Regions from separate parts of the Bacteroides sp. AF39-11AC genome, predicted to be linked through region 2. Evidence: riboswitches for the same ligand, from Rfam matches in the RefSeq annotation. Region 2 holds a riboswitch; the other holds the start of a gene.
The links. A riboswitch is a leader RNA that binds a small molecule or an ion and turns the genes downstream of it on or off. The one in region 2 is predicted to bind thiamine pyrophosphate.

Region 1 (4,780 bases), on a different contig from region 2:
GACTACTACTTTGTGGAACAAGAGGTCAATGGAAAAACTGAATCCAACAGATACCTGAATTTTTCAAAGGCTCATCACTTTGGGCTTACATACGACTGGAATATCAACTCATATATGCACTTAAAAGTGGAACCCTATTATCAATATTTATTCCGTATTCCCGTTGAAGAGAATTCTTCCTTTTCTATCATCAACCATCAGAGCTTCTACCTGGAAAGAATATTAAAGAATAGAGGTTCCGGAGTGAACTACGGTATAGACATCACATTAGAACAATACATGAAAAATGGTTTCTACTATATGATAACGGCTTCTCTTTTTAAATCGAGATACAAAGCCGGGGACCATATCTGGCGCAACACACGTTTAGACAAAAACTACCTCCTAAACGTACTTGCCGGAAAAGAATGGATGGTGGGACGTAATAAACAAAATGTACTAAGCCTTAACGGACGTATCTTCTTCCAAGGTGGCGACCGCTACACTCCTGTAGACGAAGAGAAAAGCCTGATAGAACATGATATCAAATTTGATGAAACCAGAGCTTACAGCAAGAAATTTGATCCTTCTCTCAATGGTGATATTTCTTTCAGTTATAGAATCAACAAAAGGAAAATATCTCATGAGTTTTCCATTAAAATGCTAAATGTAGGTATGCGCACAGGTATGCACTTTTACCAGTACAACGAAAAGACCCATAAGATAGAGAAAGAAGACGGATCGGGTATGATTCCGAATATCAGTTATAAAATTTACTTTTAGTTTATGAAAGAGAACACTTATTGCTTACATCGTTTTATAGCGAAAATATTCTATTGAAATCCTGATAAAAGCAAAGAAGATGTATCAGGAAATTCCCCGGTACCGGAATGAATTATCATCCTTTGTATGAACTAACCGTTCACGACAGACGTTATATCAATAGAACTTTAAATACCAACGATCATGGAAAAGTATCTGATTCATAGTAATGAGTTGCATTTCATCAACAAGGAACGCATTCACAGGGAAGTAGAGAAAATGGTAGAGTCATTAGACATGGCAGCAGGTTCCACCAAAGGGTTCGACCTGTATACCGTAGTAGAAAGTTATTTCACTGATATCGAAAAGCGAAGGGAAATCAATCGCTTACTACATATAGAGAAAGATGAATGCGAAGCCATAGAGGAAGAACTCGGAGTATATGAAATGTGATTTACAATAAAAAATATCACGAGTATTAACTATAATGAATAAAGGGCATAACAACAATTTGTTATGCCCTTTATTCATTTACGGTAATCAATTCCAGACTACTATCAATCCTTTGCCTGATGTACCGTCAGCTGTGGGAAAGGGAAACCAATACCCTCCTTATTGAATACAGAGTAGATGGTCTTGTTCATATCGAAATAAACTCCCCAATAATCCTCGCTTTTTACCCAGGCACGGATAATCACATTCACGCTACTGGCATCCAGTGCATGAAGGGCAACAAAAGGAGCCGGATCACTGAGAATCCGCTTATCTTCGGCAATGATACGACGGGTCGTTTCTTCCACCTTATCAAAGTTTTCGCCATACTCCACACCGATTATCCATTCTACACGACGGGTAGCTTCACGACTGTAGTTAGTCACAGTACCACTACTCAACGCACCATTCGGGATATAAATAATCTTATTATCACCGGTAGTCAGGATCGTATGGAAAATCTGAATCTCACGAACCGTACCCGTGATGCCTTGGCTTTCAATCAAGTCACCTACTTTATAAGGGCGGAGCAGCAATACAATCAGACCACCTGCAAAGTTCTGCAAGTTACCGGACAATGCCATACCGATAGCCACACCGGCGGATGCCAGCAAGGCAGCAAATGAAGTCGTTTCCACTCCCAACTTACCGATAACGGCAATAATCAATAAGATAGTCAGCAAAATGTTCACCAGACTCTTTACAAAACTCTGGATACTGGCATCCACATGTCGCTTAGCCAATAAGCGGGCCAACATTTTATTAAGGAAAGAAATCAGGAAACGTCCTATAATAAAGATCAATACAGCACCAATGATATGGCCACCCGCATTTACTCCCCAGTCTATCAACTGTTGGAGAAATACCTGCAATTTACTAAAACCGTCTTCCACAACAGTTTCAGTTGCAGGAGCCGCTGCTTGTAAAAATAATAACATAATATTTGTTCGTTTGAAGTTAATAATTATACTTTCCCAACGGGATTGAGAAACACCCACCGGTTTACAAAAGTAACAAATATTTCCGATTATCGTTCACTCGATTTGCGTGTTTCAGCGAAAACGCTTAATTTTACCCCCGATTTCAACTAAGGGGTGCCCTAATATGACGGGCTGAGATCATACCCATTGACCTGATCCGGGTAGTGCCGGCGGAGGGAAAAGAAGAAAAGTTCCCCTTTTCTGTATTAATCTTTAATAGTTAAAATTGTAATGAGAAAACATGCAATGGCGGCCTGCCTGTTGATGGCAACGCTGGGTGTCTGTGCGCAGACGCATGAAAAAGACAGCTTGCGGGTGATAAGCCTGCAGGAAGTAGAAATTATCTCTACCCGTGCCACGGGAACCACACCTGTGGCGTTTACCAATGTCAGTAAAGAACAACTTAAAAAGCAGAATTTCGGGCAAGATATCCCCTATCTGTTGTCATTTACTCCGTCAGTACTGACAACAAGCGATGCAGGTGCAGGTATCGGTTACACAAGCATCCGAGTACGCGGAACAGATGCTACACGCATCAACGTAACCACTAATGGTATACCCATGAACGATGCGGAAAGTCATTCTATCTTTTGGGTAAATACTCCCGATCTCGCCTCTTCACTTCAGGACTTGCAGATTCAACGGGGAGCGGGAACTTCCACTAATGGTGCCGGAGCGTTCGGTGCCAGTATCAATATGAAAACACAAGGCATTTTGCCCACACCGTATGCGGAGTTCTCCGGCTCTTACGGCTCATTCAATACACATAAAGAAACCGTAAAAGTAGGTACGGGGCTCATTAATGGACGCTGGGGATTCGATGCACGTTTATCTAATATCCACAGTGACGGCTACCGTGACCGCGCCAGTGCCGACCTGAAGTCTTACTTTGTACAAGGAGGATATTATGGAGACAAGACTACTATAAAATTCATCACCTTTGGGGGAAAAGAAGAAACCTATCATGCCTGGGATGGTCTGGATAAGGAAACACTGGAAAACGACCGCAAATATAATCCCAATGGCGCCATAGAAGATGATAATGGAAACGTAATCGGATTTTATGATAACCAGATAGATTATTATCGCCAGACGCATTATCAATTGTTATTGAATCAGATATTGTCTACTTCGTGGAAATTGAACATAGCGCTACACTATACAGACGGCTACGGTTATTATGAGGAATATAAGAATAAGCGTACACTGATAGAATATGGCTTGGTAACCTTTGAAACAAACGGTACTACCATAGAGAAATCAGACCTTGTACGCCGTAAACTGGTAGACAGCCGTTTCGGTGGTGGAGTATTCTCTTTCGATTATAAAGGAGACAAATTGGATGCATCCATCGGCGGTGGCCTGAATTATTACAAAAACACCCATAACGGCAAGGTGGTATGGGTGAAGAATTATTTGGGTGAACTGAATCCTGACCATGAATATTATCGTAACATCGGACGGAAAACGGATGGCAACATCTACGCTAAGATAAATTATGAAATACTGGATGGAGTTAACTTCTATGCCGATATGCAATATCGTTATCTGCGCTATAAGATAAACGGCAATAATGACAAATGGGACTGGACAGCTGATCCGGCACATCTGCAACCGCTGAATATTGACGAAGATTTCAGCTTCTTCAACCCTAAAGCCGGCATATTCTGGAAGATAAACAATAATAATAATCTTTATGCCTCTTTCAGTGTGGCAAATAAGGAACCGACACGCAATAACTATACTGATAACTTATTTGCCGCACAGCCCAAATCTGAGCGGATGTTCGATTACGAAGTGGGATATACGTTCCGTAAAGGTTGGTTCAATGCAGGCGTCAACCTGTACTACATGGATTATAAAAATCAATTGGTACTGAACGGGCAATTGAATGAAATTGGTGAAGCCGTAGCAGAGAACGTGAAGGACAGTTATCGTATGGGGATTGAACTGATGGCAGGTGCACGCATCACAAACTGGCTGCGCTGGGATGTAAACGCAACATGGAGCCGTAACCGCATCAAGAATTATACGGAATATCTAAGTGATGTGAATGAGGACTGGAAAGATATGTACAGCGAAAGCTGGGGCATCTCTCAGACAACCCGATATATCGGCACTACTCCCATCTCCTTTTCACCGGACTTTATGGCAAATAGTCTCATCTCTTTGGATTATAAAGGTTTTAATGCATCTTTGCAAACGCAATATGTCAGCAAGCAATATTTAAACAATGCTCATCAAGAGGACTGTACACTGGATGCTTATTGTGTGAGCAACCTGAATCTCGGATATACTTTCAAACTGAAAGGATTGAAATCTGTTAATGTAGGTGTGACAGTTTATAATCTGTTTGACGAAACATACGAAAGCAATGGTTATGCATCGGGAAGTGCTGTATACGAAGGCCATGGAAAGAATCAGATAAAGGACAAAGACAGTAAACTGCTCTATACTTCCAATTACGCAGCCTACTATCCTAATGCAGGTATCAATGCGCTGGCACATATTACGCTGAGTTTTTAAGATATGGAACAAACTCTTGAAATTATAGGAACCATCGTCGG
Region 2 (4,780 bases):
TTGAAGTGCGTAATGCACGCATCAGCATCACCGGCAACGTGCTGCCTATCGTAGCTTATAAAGCTGAAATCGACCTATCTGATGAAGGGCAAATAAAAATGCTGGATGCCTATGCACGCCTTTTCCCAATAAAGGACCTGACCGTCACTGCCGGACAAATGCGCGTACCGTTCACTATCGATGCCCACCGTTCTCCGCACCAGCAATATTTTGCCAACCGTTCATTTATTGCGAAACAAGTTGGTAATGTACGTGACGTTGGTGTTACATTGGGCTATAAATTAGGAACCGAAGTACCTGTCACGTTAGAAGGTGGACTCTACAATGGTTCGGGGCTGACCAATCAAAAAGAGTGGCACAAAGAGGTGAATTATTCTGCCAAAGCACAGTTCCTCTTTGCCAAGAAGCTAAACCTCGCTTTAAGCATACAGAGCATACAGCCACAGGACGTACGGATAAATTCGTATGACATCGGTGCTTTCTATGAATTCGGACGCTTCCACATTGAAGGGGAATACTTGTATAAAACCTATGCAGACAATGCCTACGACAATGTACATGCTGTAAATAGTTTCATCAACTACGACCTACCTTTGCGAAAAGTATTCAATAAAATGTCTTTCCTGGCACGTTATGACATGATGACCAGCCAAAGTGATGGCAAAGCCATCGATGAAGAAACCGGAGCTTTAGTCACCACTGACTACAAACGTCATCGCGTGACTGGTGGTATCACATTTAGCCTCAGTAAAGCATTCCGCACGGACCTTCGACTGAACTTTGAGAAATATTTCTATGCTAAAAACAGTATTGCCAAAGAGTCCGAACAAGACAAAATAGTGCTGGAACTAATGGTCAGATTCTGACACCTTTATTGGGAAGATATACTCCTCTAATTTACACTCGCCTAAGCAATGTTTATTTTGATTACTCTTCTTCAGATATATACCCTACACGTTGCAGAGCAGTACAAAGCTGTAAATATTGACTCGGCAGTCTTCAAAAACCCATCCAGAGCATACCTTAGCCATACTTGCTCCGTACCATCTCCGTGTTTTCTCCGTATAAAGGTACCTCTGAGTGGAGAATGTACGGAGCAAGTACGGTCTTGATACGGTTCGGATATGGAGCAGATATAAAGTGAATGCACCACACAGGAAAAGTGGATTGTAAGAATAAGAGATTATAAGTAGTATCATTCAAAGTTATCGAATAATATAATTTCAGTTATTTTATAAAATATAGATTATCTCTTTCTAAAACTTTCCATACAAAGTTTGATTATTTGCCTGAAAAATCTTATATTTGAGTAAATAACTCAATGCTTATGGCAAATCCGATTATTCCGGGAATACCCGAAGCAGAACAAGAACTGTTGTATCAGAAATTAAACGAATACAACCGGGGAAGAACATCTTACAAAGATGTAGGTGCTTATCTGGTAGCACTGCCCCGTCCCGATTACCCCCGTTATTCATTATGGATTTATTCTCCACTACCCGAACGCCAGTCTATTTTTTACATTCAAGACCTTTCTACAGATATTCATGAAAGCCTGCGGGCAGCAAGCAGTCTATGTTATTACTCTCCCCGCTGCATGCTATTGGTGGAGTATAATGCTAAACGTATGCAAAGTAAGGGAGACGATATTATTGCTTTCGGGAAATATCACGGACATTTCCTGCACGAAATCTTCCGCATCGACCCGAGTTATGTTAGTTGGATTGCCTATAAATTCACTCCCCGTATTCCTAAACAGGAACGTTTCGTACAAATAGCACAGATATACCATTCCGTTCATCTGGATATTCAAAAACGACAGGCAAGGCAGAAATATTCTACCAGCCGCTTTCTGGGTAAGGAGGGAGATAAAGTAGAGAACCTAACGCTGAAAGTACTACGTGTACGGTTGGAAGACGATCCTTACAAAACAATGGTCAAAGGAACAACTCCCTATTTCCATGTCCGGCAGATACTTACACTGGAAGACCCTATCGGCAATCTGATTACTTTCCGGGTAAGTTCCCGCACTGCAAGCCGGGAATCGTGCCAAGTGCCCGGTACAGAGCACGCTTTCCAACCTGGTGAAACGGTATTTATCGCTTCAGCACGTATCTCATGCACCTTTACTTCGGGAAACAAGCAATATACACGACTGAATTATGTTAAGTTTAAATAATCATAAAAGATAAGCCGGTCTCTTTCCGGTTAAAAACATTCGTCCTTACTTTGTCGGCAGAAAAGGGGGTGCTATAAATATAGCTGAGATTATACCCAATGAACCTGATACGGTTAGTACCGTCGAAGGGAATTTTTCTTCTTATCTTCTTACTATTCGTTTATACTACTGCCCCTTTCTGCAAGTATAATTTCTAAATTCAGAATTTGAATGTTTGACGTACAATTCATTACGCATTTTACGGCATCCATTTCTTATCCGGACTCCGCACGTATAGCCCTCGAAGGAGGCTGCCACTGGGTTCAACTTCGGATGAAAAATGCTTCCGAAGAAGAACTGAAGACCACAGCCATGCACGTACAGGAACTCTGCCGCCAATACGGAGCTACTTTCATCATTGATGATCATGTAGATCTGGTGAAAGAAATTGGTGCGGACGGTGTCCACTTAGGAAAACTGGATATGCCGATAGAAGAAGCAAGGAAAATGCTGGGCAAAGGGTTTATTATCGGTGGAACCGCCAACACATTTGCGGACATCAGGCAACATGTTACCGATGGTGCCGACTACATAGGTTGCGGCCCTTTCCGTTTCACAACTACCAAGCAAAAGTTATCACCTATCCTGGGACTGGACGGCTACCGTTCCATACTTGCACAAATGCAGAAGGAAGGCATATCCATTCCGATTATTGCCATCGGTGGAATCACACGCGAAGACATTCCATCCCTGAAAGCATTAGGACTGAGCGGGATAGCGCTAAGCGGCGGTATTCTGAAAGCAGAGAATCCTGTACATGAAATGGAGACAATTATACGACTGACCCAATAGCAATCAATTAGTGAACCATGGAAGATAAAACAAGAATTACTTATCCCGAATCCGAGAAAGTCTATATGCAAGGGCAACTCCATCCTTACCTGAAGGTGGGGATGCGAAAAGTAAACCTCACCCCTACCGTAGTAGTGGAAAACGGGAAAAAAGTCATGACGGAGAATGCACCTGTCTACATCTATGACACAAGTGGTGCATACAGTGATCCAAACCTGAAAGTAGATTTAAAGAAAGGCCTGCCACGCCTCCGCGAACCGTGGATACAGGAACGGGAAGTTGAACGACTACCGGAAATCAGTTCCGAATATGGAAAGATGCGTCTGGCGGACAAAAGTCTCGATCCCTTACGTTTTGACCATATCACCTTGCCCTATCGTGCAAAGGAAGGAAAAGAGATTACCCAAATGTATTATGCCAAACAGGGTATCGTTACCCCGGAAATGGAATATGTAGCCATCCGTGAAAACATGAACTGCAAAGAACTGGGTATAGATACTTACATCACACCAGAGTTTGTAAGGGAAGAGATTGCAGCAGGACGTGCCGCATTGCCTGCCAATATCAACCATCCTGAGGCAGAACCTATGATCATCGGTTCAAAGTTTCTTGTAAAGATCAATACCAATATTGGAAATTCGGCTACTTCCTCTACTATTGAAGAAGAAGTGGAAAAAGCCGTTTGGAGTTGCAAATGGGGTGGAGACACATTGATGGATTTATCTACAGGAGAAAACATCCACGAAACCCGCGAATGGATCATCCGTAATTGCCCCGTTCCGGTAGGTACAGTCCCTATGTATCAGGCTATGGAAAAAGTACGCGGAAAAGCGGAAAACCTTACCTGGGAGTTATTCCGGGATACGCTGATCGAGCAGTGTGAACAAGGAGTGGATTATTTTACAATTCATTGCGGCATACGCCTGAAGAATATCCATTATGCTAACGAACGCCTTTGCGGAATGGTGAGTCGTGGTGGCAGTATCATTTCACAATGGTGCAAGGTACATCAGAAGGAAAGTTTCCTGTATGAGCATTTTGATGATATATGTGATATATGTGCACAATATGATGTGGCACTCTCTTTAGGAGACGGTTTACGTCCCGGAGCGATTCGTGATGCCAATGACCGGGCTCAGTTTGCGGAGTTGGACACAATGGGTGAACTCGTAGAGCGTGCCTGGGCAAAGAATGTACAGGCATTCATCGAAGGTCCCGGTCATGTGCCGATGCATAAGATCAGAGAGAATATGGACCGGCAGATAGAAAAATGCCACGGAGCACCATTTTATACCCTCGGTCCGCTGGTAACGGATATTGCACCGGGATACGACCATATCACAAGTGCCATCGGCGCAGCACAAATCGGTTGGTACGGAACAGCAATGCTTTGCTATGTAACCCCGAAAGAGCACCTCGCCTTGCCTCAAAAAGAGGATGTCCGTATAGGAGTGGTCACTTATAAAATAGCTGCACATGCCGCGGATCTTGCCAAAGGGCATCCGGGTGCGGAGATCCGGGACGATGCCTTGAGTAAAGCCCGCTACGAGTTCCGCTGGAAAGACCAGTTTAATCTGAGTTTGGACCCGGAACGTGCCTTGCAATATTACAAGGAAGCAAACCATCTGAACGGAAAGTACTGCACGATGTGCGGACCTAACTTCTGCGCCATGCGGATCAGCCAAGGGCTGAGGGATTGCGATTATGATGCAGAAGCAGAAGAGATAGAAAATAACAAATAGACTTTTAGAATATCTCTCTTTGCATTAT

Region 1: another riboswitch for thiamine pyrophosphate. It lies ahead of DW036_RS16980 (TonB-dependent receptor); the one in region 2 lies ahead of DW036_RS08950 (thiamine phosphate synthase).

Annotation. Positions count from the first base shown of each region.
Region 1 covers NZ_QROH01000007.1:316,695-321,474, forward strand. The annotation lists gene DW036_RS16965 (carboxypeptidase-like regulatory domain-containing protein) at 1-762, shown strand, start outside; gene DW036_RS16970 (hypothetical protein) at 946-1,194, shown strand; gene DW036_RS16975 (mechanosensitive ion channel family protein) at 1,299-2,171, opposite strand; TPP riboswitch at 2,314-2,410, shown strand; gene DW036_RS16980 (TonB-dependent receptor) at 2,445-4,739, shown strand; gene pnuC (nicotinamide riboside transporter PnuC) at 4,743-4,780, shown strand, end outside.
Region 2 covers NZ_QROH01000004.1:79,738-84,517, reverse strand. The annotation lists gene DW036_RS08960 (porin) at 1-866, shown strand, start outside; gene DW036_RS08955 (hypothetical protein) at 1,328-2,179, shown strand; TPP riboswitch at 2,234-2,327, shown strand; gene DW036_RS08950 (thiamine phosphate synthase) at 2,390-3,010, shown strand; gene thiC (phosphomethylpyrimidine synthase ThiC) at 3,028-4,752, shown strand.